Regions from separate parts of the Streptomyces sp. NBC_01003 genome, predicted to be linked through region 1. Evidence: riboswitches for the same ligand, from Rfam matches in the RefSeq annotation. Region 1 holds a riboswitch; each other region holds the start of a gene.
What was found. Region 1 has a riboswitch for cyclic di-AMP ahead of OG698_RS11445 (LysM peptidoglycan-binding domain-containing M23 family metallopeptidase). Riboswitches for the same ligand answer to the same signal wherever they lie in the genome.
Positions count from the first base shown of each region.

Region 2: linked by a shared signal. The riboswitch ahead of OG698_RS27375 (transglycosylase family protein) and the one ahead of OG698_RS11445 (LysM peptidoglycan-binding domain-containing M23 family metallopeptidase) in region 1 are both predicted to bind cyclic di-AMP.
Region 3: linked by a shared signal. The riboswitch ahead of OG698_RS38675 (C40 family peptidase) and the one ahead of OG698_RS11445 (LysM peptidoglycan-binding domain-containing M23 family metallopeptidase) in region 1 are both predicted to bind cyclic di-AMP.
Region 4: linked by a shared signal. The riboswitch ahead of OG698_RS25100 (M23 family metallopeptidase) and the one ahead of OG698_RS11445 (LysM peptidoglycan-binding domain-containing M23 family metallopeptidase) in region 1 are both predicted to bind cyclic di-AMP.

Region 1 covers NZ_CP108707.1:2,456,709-2,458,899, reverse strand. Annotated here, with positions in the region: gene OG698_RS11450 (tyrosine-protein phosphatase) at 1-520, opposite strand, end outside; cyclic di-AMP (ydaO/yuaA leader) riboswitch at 929-1,111, shown strand; gene OG698_RS11445 (LysM peptidoglycan-binding domain-containing M23 family metallopeptidase) at 1,114-1,929, shown strand; gene OG698_RS11440 (SGNH/GDSL hydrolase family protein) at 2,159-2,191, shown strand, end outside.
Region 2 covers NZ_CP108707.1:5,975,559-5,977,749, forward strand. Annotated here, with positions in the region: gene OG698_RS27370 (transglycosylase family protein) at 10-975, shown strand; cyclic di-AMP (ydaO/yuaA leader) riboswitch at 1,100-1,316, shown strand; gene OG698_RS27375 (transglycosylase family protein) at 1,321-1,998, shown strand.
Region 3 covers NZ_CP108707.1:8,461,257-8,463,447, forward strand. Annotated here, with positions in the region: gene OG698_RS38665 (ATP-binding protein) at 1-20, shown strand, start outside; gene OG698_RS38670 (DUF6328 family protein) at 42-599, opposite strand; gene OG698_RS38675 (C40 family peptidase) at 706-1,179, opposite strand; cyclic di-AMP (ydaO/yuaA leader) riboswitch at 1,183-1,384, opposite strand; gene OG698_RS38680 (hypothetical protein) at 1,714-2,022, opposite strand; gene OG698_RS38685 (ATP-dependent Clp protease proteolytic subunit) at 2,030-2,191, opposite strand, start outside.
Region 4 covers NZ_CP108707.1:5,465,459-5,467,649, forward strand. Annotated here, with positions in the region: gene OG698_RS25095 (PP2C family protein-serine/threonine phosphatase) at 1-615, shown strand, start outside; cyclic di-AMP (ydaO/yuaA leader) riboswitch at 875-1,020, shown strand; gene OG698_RS25100 (M23 family metallopeptidase) at 1,032-2,084, shown strand.

The sequences.
Region 1 (2,191 bases):
CCAGGAGCGTGACCGCTATCGAGAGGCCCGCGCGGTCCTTGCCGGCCGCGCAGTGCATGAGCGCGGGCACGCTGTCCTCGGCGAGGGAGTGCAGCACCTGGCTGTGCTCGGCGGTGCGCTCCGCGATGATCGTCCGGTACGACGTGATCATGCGGTTCGCGGCCTGGCCCTCGGAGAGGGCGGCGCGCAGCTCGTCGAGATTGCCGTCGCGCACCATCTGCCAGAACTCGGCGCCGTCCGCGGGGTCGGTCAGCGGCAGGTTCACGTTCCGCACGCCGGGCAGCGTGACGTCAGGGCCTTCGAGGCGCTGGTCGGCGGCGTTGCGGAAGTCGAAGATCGTGTGCAGCCCGAGCGAGGAGAGGAACGCGGCGTCCTCATCCGTGGCGTGCGCGAGGTGACCGCTCCGGAACAGCACGCCCTGCCTGACCCGACGGCCGTCCACGGTCGGGAGGCCACCCACATCGCGGAAGTTGCGCACTCCGGCCAACTCGGGCTCGGTGGACGGGACCTGCTGCGTCACGGGGGCTCCTCCCGGTCGGCCGCGGCGCTGCTCGCCTGCGGGCGACTTCGACGATACGACATGGCTGCCAGGGGCAACCATGCGAGAGGAGGCTGGTGATTTCATGCCAAATGCCCGAAATAAGCCTGAAGGTAGGCAATCGCGCCTTACGGAATAACTAACCCTGAAATGAGGCCATATGGTGGCCGATGGGTGAGCAGGGTCATAGCGGTGACCGTCCGTGGCGGCGGGGCGGAATGAATTCCCAGCAGGTATCGCAGTTGCAAAGATCGTGAATCGACGGAGCGTGACCGCCTTTTCCGAAAAGGATCATTCAAGGATCAAGAACCGGAATGGCCAGGGGAATTCGCGGCTTGTCCCCGCGCTCCCCGCTCGCTTACGTTCAGCGCAATCCGGACGGACCGCCTAATCCTGCCGCCGCCCGGAATCCGCACATCGATCCGTGCTCGGCAGGAGCGGGGGACCCAGGTGGACCGCCGTTTCCGGAACACCGGAAACGGCTCGGGGTGAAGCCGTGCCCGAAAGGGGCGCGGCCGGGCAGCTCCAGCCCGAACCCGACAGCTCACCTCGCAGGCGACGGAGAGGAAATTCCCATGCCCGCGAAGGGTAAGCACCGCCGTCCCAAGTCCCAGGGCTTCGCACGCACGATCGTCGTTGCCGGAGTGGGCGGCGCCGCGCTCGCGCTGCCGCTGGTGGGTGCCGCCGGCGCCCACGCCGCGACCCCCGCGGCCGCCCACTCGGTCGTCAAGGCCGCGGCCGCTCCCGCCGCTGCCAAGACCTACGTCGTCAAGGGCGGGGACACCCTTTCGAAGATCGCCGACGCGCAGCACGTCAGCGGCGGCTGGAAGAAGCTCTACTCCGACAACCGCTCGGCCGTCGGCAGCGACCCGTCCCTGATCCGCCCGGGCCTGAAGCTGACGATCGGCCAGAAGGCCGCGGCCCCCGCCGCGAAGTCCTCTGCCACCGCCACGCAGGCTTCCGCGCCCAAGGCCGCTACCGGCTCCGGCTATGTGCTGCCCGTCCAGAGCGCCTCCGTGGGCACGGCGTACAAGACCGCGGGCAGCATGTGGTCCAGCGGCTACCACACCGGTGTCGACTTCGTGGTCCCGACGGGCACCCCGCTCAAGGCCATAGCCGCGGGCACCGTCGTGTCGGCCGGTCTTGACGGCGCGTACGGCAACGAGGTCGTCATCCAGCACGCCGACGGCAAGTACTCGCAGTACGCCCACATGTCGTCCCTGTCCGTCTCGTCCGGGCAGACCGTGACCGGGGGCCAGCAGATCGGCCTCTCCGGCGCGACCGGCAACGTCACGGGACCGCACCTGCACTTCGAGATCCGCACCACCCCGAGCTACGGCTCGGACGTGGATCCGATCGCGTACCTCCGTGCGCACGGGGTCTCGCTCTGACTCCGACGATGTGACGTCGCTCCGACCCTGACGGTGTGACGTGAAGGTGTCTCGTCGAGACGTGAGGTGAAGGGCGGGTCCGGTTCCGGGCCCGCCCCTTCGTCGTGCCCTCCGCCGTGTCCCGTCGTATTCCTGAAATCGCGAAACTGACCGGGTGGGCTATATCACCACCCGTCAACCCCTTCCTACGGTCGCGTAGGTCACATCGCAGGGTGAAAGATGTGTGGTCGTGGCAAACGAATCGAGATCACTCAGCGGCGGC
Region 2 (2,191 bases), 3.5 Mb from region 1:
GGCGCCTCCATGCTCACCGGGAACGGTCGTCACCGTCGCCCCCGCCAGGCTCCCGCGCTCATCGTCGCCGCGGGAGTGGCCGGCTCCGCCATCGCGATCCCTCTGCTCGGCGCGACCAGCGCGAGCGCCGCGTCGACGGCCACCTGGGACAAGCTCGCCGAGTGTGAGAGCGGCGGCTCCTGGAGCGCCGATCCGGGCAACGGCTACTACGGCGGGCTCCAGTTCTCCCAGGAGACCTGGGAGAACTACGGCGGCCTCGACTTCGCGCCGCGCGCCGACCAGGCCAGCCGCTCGCAGCAGATCGCCGTCGCCGAGAAGGTCCTCGCCGACCAGGGCCCGAGGGCGTGGCCGGTCTGCTCGGTCACCTCGGGACTCACGGCGGACGACGCCGCCGCCGACGTCGACCCCGGGGCGGCCCTGCCGACCCCGTCGGCCGGTGACTCCGGGAGCGACGACGCCGCGAAGGAGGACGCGAGCGGCGAGCCGTCGGACTCCGCTTCCTCGGGCGCGAAGGACGACTCCCGAGAGAAGAATCATGACAAGTCGGGTGATACCGCAGGTAACACCTCGGATGACTCCAAGGGTGACAAGTCCGAGCGGGACGGCTCGACTTCGACTCCCGCGACACCCTCGCCGGAGACCTCCGCCGACTCGGACGCGGCCACCCCGCCCGCCTCCGGCCGACACCGCGGCGACGCCGCCGCGGACGACACCGCAGACTCCTTGCGCGCCGACGACGGCTCGGGCCGCCACGCCTCACGCGGCGATGAAAGCGGACGTAAGCAGGCCAATCAGGACGAAGGCGCCTACACCGTGCGCGCCGGCGACAACCTCTGGGACATCGCCGACACCCATGACGTGGACGGCGGATGGGCCGCTCTGTATGCCGAGAACAAGAAGACGGTGGGTGCCGACCCGGACCTCATCCTTCCTGGTCAGAGTCTGGATCTTGGGCTCGAATCGGGCGAAAAGTAGCGGCAGTTCGGGCTGAATGTCCGCTTTGGTGAGAGTGAGAGATGGGTCTCAAAGGCCCTGATCGTCTTTGAAATTCAGGCGATCCACTGCTTACGGTCATCACCGCTCGCCACAGCGGGCCCCGTCGGATGTCACGCCGAATCCTGCCAATGTCCGTACGGGAACAGTCGTCGCGTAAGCGCCGTAGGCAGGAGCGGGGGACCCAAGGTAAGTGCCGGCCCCGGCCGTTGAGAGACGGCCGAACGACCGGCTTGGGGTTAAGTCGCACGCAGGACGTGCGACCGGGCACTCATCCGGCCCGAACCCGACAGCTCACCTCGTAGGCGTCGGTGAGGGGATCTCTCGATGCTGTTTTCCAGCAAGGGCAAGCACCGCCGCCCGTCCAAGGCCGTTCGCGTCGCCACGCTCGCCGGTGTCGCCGGTGCCGCTGTCGCCGTCCCGCTGATGGGTGCCACCGGCGCCTCCGCCGCCACCGCCTCCGAGTGGGACGCGGTCGCGCAGTGCGAGGCCGGCGGCAACTGGTCGATCAACACGGGCAACGGCTACTACGGCGGCCTCCAGTTCTCCTCGTCCACGTGGGCCGCGTACGGCGGCACCGCGTACGCCTCCACCGCCGACAAGGCCTCCAAGGCGCAGCAGATAGCCGTCGCCGAGAAGGTCCTGGCCAGCCAGGGCAAGGGTGCCTGGCCGAGCTGCGGCGTGGGTCTGTCCGCCGCCTCGACCGGCTCCGCCCCGGCCGCCACCCCGCAGCCGGAGCGCAAGGCCGAGCAGCCGACCACCCGCAGCCAGGAGCGCACGGCGCCTGCCGCGAAGCAGGAGTCGAAGAAGACCGTCGAGACCCCGACCGGCAAGAAGGTCAAGAAGGGTGACGGCGAGTACAAGGTGAAGGCCGGCGACACGCTCAGCACCATCGCCGAGGAGCACGGCACCAAGGGCGGCTGGGCGAAGCTCTTCAAGCTGAACAAGGACATCGTCGAGGACGCCGACCTGATCTACCCGGGCCAGCAGCTCCACCTCAAGTAGGTAATGGAGGCGGCCCCAGGCTGCTCGGGTACCGGCTTTCGGCGGACGGCCGGTACCACGCCAGGTTTCCCCCAAGGACCCCCCGCCCCGGGTGCGCATTCCCCCGTCGCGCCCGGGGCGGGGCTTTGGTGTGTGAGGGGTCCTGGGCTTTCGTCCGTTGTCGGCCGAGACTTTTTGTTCCGTTCGGAAACAA
Region 3 (2,191 bases), 6.0 Mb from region 1:
TCCCTGTCCAGTCGGTGTGAAGGCCGGCGGTGGTGGCGCGGCTACGGGGACGGGGTGTCCGTCCCCTCCTGTGCCCGCGTGAGTGAGCGCCGCACCAGACGCGGCAGTACGCCCCACAGGCCCGCACAGACCGCGAACGTGCCCGCCCCAGCCGCGATGCCCGCCGCCCGGCCCGCGGTGACGTCCACGACGAGCAGCACGGACCCGGTCAGGGCGAGCATCAGAACGCCCAGGCCGGCCGCGGCGAGCCGCGAGGACACCTGCACGATCTGGGGCTTGGCACCCCGCCCGAACAGCTCGCGGTGCAGCGCCGCGGGCGCCGTGAACAGCGCGGCGGCGAGCACCGCGAGCAGCAGTGTCGCGATGTACGTCGCGCGCTGCACGCCGTCCAGCGTCGGGAACCTTGGAGTGAACGCCAGCGTCAGCAGGAACGCGAAGAGGATCTGCACGCCCGTCTGGGTGACTCTCAGCTCCTGGAGCAGCTCGCCGAAGTTCCGGTCCGCGCGCTCCAGCGGCGTCTCGTGCCGGTCCTGCCCCACGCTCCTTGGACCTGAGTTGCGTGGGGCGTCCTCGTCGCCGGCCGGTCGGTCCTCGTCCATACGACCACGAGTACCCCATCGCGCGGTTCCGAGACGGCCGGGGCAGGCGCGTGCACCTGGTGACGACTGACGGGCCCCCAGGTCCCCGAGGACCCGTCAGGTGGCGCTACCGCACGCGCCCGTACCAGACGCTCTTCGTCCAGATCCGCTGGAGCCGTACCACGTCACCGGTCTTCGGCGAGTGCCAGATCTTTCCCTTCCCGGCGTAGATGCCGACGTGGTAGACGCCGCGGCCTGAATGGAAGAAGACCAGGTCACCGCGTTTGCGATGGGACGCGGAGACATGGCGGGTCTTGTTGTACTGCTGGGCGGCGGTACGGGGCAGCCTCTTGCCCACACGCTTGAACGAGTAGGCCGTCAGGCCCGAGCAGTCGAACCTGTGCGGTCCTGAGGCGCCCCACTGGTAGGGGCTTCCCTTCCTCGAGGCCGCGATCTGGAGGGCCTTCGTCGCAGGCGGCGAGGCCTCCGCTTCGGGCGTGGCTCCTGGGACCAGCAGGCTGCCGCCCGCTACGGCGAGCGTGAGGGCCGAGGCGGTGCCGGCCCGGGTCAGCAGCGACGGGACACGATTGAGCGCAGTCATGCGCAACCCTTCGTCAGCCGCCTGTGAAGGATGACCTGTCGGATTCGGGCTGGCGAAGTTGCCCGGCCGCGAAGTGCGGCTTCACCCCAAGGGCCGGCCCGGAAAACAGCTCCGGCGGCCCGTCGTGCTTGGGTCCTCCACTCCTGCCGATCCACTTCTGTCGACCTGGCATCCGTACGGCGGCAGGACTCGGCGTCCGCACGGACCGCCCCGCCGCGGCGGCGGGGGCTTGTCGTCGGAAGGGATCTTCACGCACAAACGGCGCGAACGCAGAGCCGAATCGGCGTTGTGTGAGTGTCCTCACGAGTGATCCAATCGGGTGGACAGCACACTTCTCCCCCCCGGTGCGGGGGTCCCAACGAGCCCCGCACCAGCAGCGGAAGGCGGAATTCCCGACTTCGCGTAGGCGTTCCGCGCAACTTTTCCGGTTCGCATGTGCGAGTACCGGCTACGCCGTATGTGGGTACCTCTTCTGGTCCGTTTCGACCCCGGCCCGGACGGTTCGGATCGATCGCTTCGGTCTTGAACGGGCCGTCAATTGACCGACTCCGGCGGCACTGTGACCCGTTGTGACCTCCTTTCTCCGTCCAGGACCCGCAAAGCCCGAGCCAGCGTCGTCGCGTGGAGCTCGGTCTCGCCTCGCTGATGCATGAGCGTCAGGGCGTCCCTGAGCGCCGTCGCCCCGCCGACGAGCGCTTGCGCGGCCCGCAGTCCGCCATACGTGTGGTCGCTCCTGGCCGGGTTGATCCTTCCGAGCAGGTCGACCACTTCCAGATAGCGGTCGAGGAGTTCGCACTCGGCGCGCGTCAGCGCGGGCAGCGGGGGCAGCTCGGGCGGCAGCATCGCCGGGTCACCTGGCGCCGTGGGCCGAACCGGACAGCTTGCGGTTCTCGATGACCCGGTCCACGAGCCCGTACTCCACGGCGTCCTGGGCCCGAAAGATCTTGTCCCGCTCGATGTCGGCGCCGATGCGCTCTCGGCTCTGCCCGGTGTGCCGCGCGAGCAGTTCCTC
Region 4 (2,191 bases), 3.0 Mb from region 1:
TACGCGGTGCAGGACACCCCGCACGGGGTGCGGCTCGTCGTGGGCGACGTACGCGGGAAGGGTATGGGCGCGGTGTCCGCCGTGGCCGTGGTCATCGGCGCCTTCCGGGAGGCGGCCGAGCAGGAGGCGACCCTGGAGGCGGTCGCGCAGCGCCTGGAGCGGGCGCTCGCGCGCGAGGGGCTGCGGCGCAACGGCCTCGACGAGTTCGAGGGTTTCACCACGGCCGTGCTCGCCGAGATCCCGCACGGCAACGGCCTCGTACGGGTCATCAACCGGGGCCATCCGGAACCCCTGATCCTGGGCGGCGACGGGGCGCTCAAGGTCCTGTCGCCGCCGGAGCCCGCGCTGCCGCTCGGGATGGGTGGCCTCGGCAGCTGGCCCGACCGGGCGTCCGAGACGGAGTTCCCGTCCGGGGCGACGCTGCTGCTCTACACCGACGGCCTCTCGGAGGCGCGCGACGCGGAGGGCACCTTCTACGACCCGGCGGCCCGGCTCGCGGGACGGATGTTCTCGGGGCCCGATCCGCTGCTGGCCGCGCTCGCCGCCGAGGTCCGCCGGCACACCGGGGGCGGCACGACGGACGACATGGCGCTGCTCGCGGTGAGGCGTCCGTGAAGCAGCAGTGAAGCAGCCGTGACCGCCGTCTTCACCTTCCGTAGTCGAACGGCGTCGCTGCGCATAACATTTGACAAACCGTCAGATGATCGGCCTGTCTCGACGGCTGGCCAACTCGCCCGATTCCGCCCGCTCGTGCCCCGATAAGTCCAGGCCAAAGGCGTTAACGATCAGTCGGAACGGCTTGGAATCGGGCCCCGGTGTCTATTAACGTTCGATAACGCAGCGCGGTCGTCCCAGCCGTCACAAGAGATGGCTCCGTGCGCACGCGCCTAATCCCGCAAGGGAGCCGGGGAACCACCAACTTGGGGTGAATCGGACGTCTTTCCTTGCGGAAGGCGTCGGTAGGAGACCTTCCTGCTCCGAACCCGTCAGCTAACCCGGTAGGCGAGAAGGAAGGAAAGGAGCGCGCCCCCGTGGCGTCCAACCGGCCTGCCCCAGAGTTCTCCTACGCGCCGATCGACGAAGAGTTCGGCGAAGCGGACGAGCGGACCTGGGACGAGTGGAATCCCACCGAGGAGTCCGTCCGCCCCGTACGCGGCAGGCACCGCGTAGCCAAGCAGCGCGGCGGTCTCGCGCGCAGTTCCACAGTTCTCGGGGTCGGCGTGATCGCGGCCGTCGGCGCGGGCGGCATCGCCACCGCGCAGGGCGGCAAGCCCCCCGTACACATCTCGATGCCCGACCTCTCGGCCGTCAAGGACTCGCTGCCCGACGCCAAGTCGCTGCCCGGCGTGGGCGCGCTGATATCCGACGGTTCGGACGACGACTCGTCCGGCGCCGACGCGGCCCCGCTGACCGGCGCCGGCATCACCACCGCGGACGCCGAGCAGGGCACGACCGCCGGTGAGGCCCTGCGCGCCCGCATCATGCAGCAGGCCGAGCAGCAGCAGAACCAGGCTGCCGACGCCGAGGCCGCGGCTGCCGAGGAGGCCGCCGCGAAGAAGGCCGCCGAGGACGCGGCCAAGGAGCAGGACGCCGCGTCTGCCAAGGCCGCCGCCGAGAAGAAGGAGGCGGAGGAGGCCGCGAAGAAGAAGGCCGAGGCCGAGCGCCTCGCCGAGCTCGCCAAGAGCTTCACGCTGCCGGTCGCCTCCTACACGATCACCGGCACGTTCGGTCAGCCCGGCTCGATGTGGTCCTCCGGCTACCACACGGGTCTCGACTTCGCCGCTCCCACGGGTACGCCGCTGAAGGCGATCCACTCCGGCACCGTCAAGGAGGCCGGCTGGGCGGGCGCGTACGGCTACCGCACCGTCCTTGAGCTGCCGGACGGCACCGAGCTCTGGTACTGCCACCAGTCGTCCCTCAACGTCAGCGCCGGCCAGAAGGTGACCAGCGGCGACGTCATCGGCCGCGTCGGCGCCACCGGCAACGTGACCGGGCCGCACCTCCACCTGGAGGTCCACCCGGGCGGCCAGGCGACCGGAGTCGACCCCGCGCCGTGGCTGCGCTCCAACGGCCTGACCATCTAAAGGCTCGTAACCCTCCGAACCCCGGCGGTCCTGACGGCAACCCCCCGACGTCAGGGCTGCCGGTCGGCCGTGCCCGGAATATCTTGCTCCGTATCGGTGTTCTGACA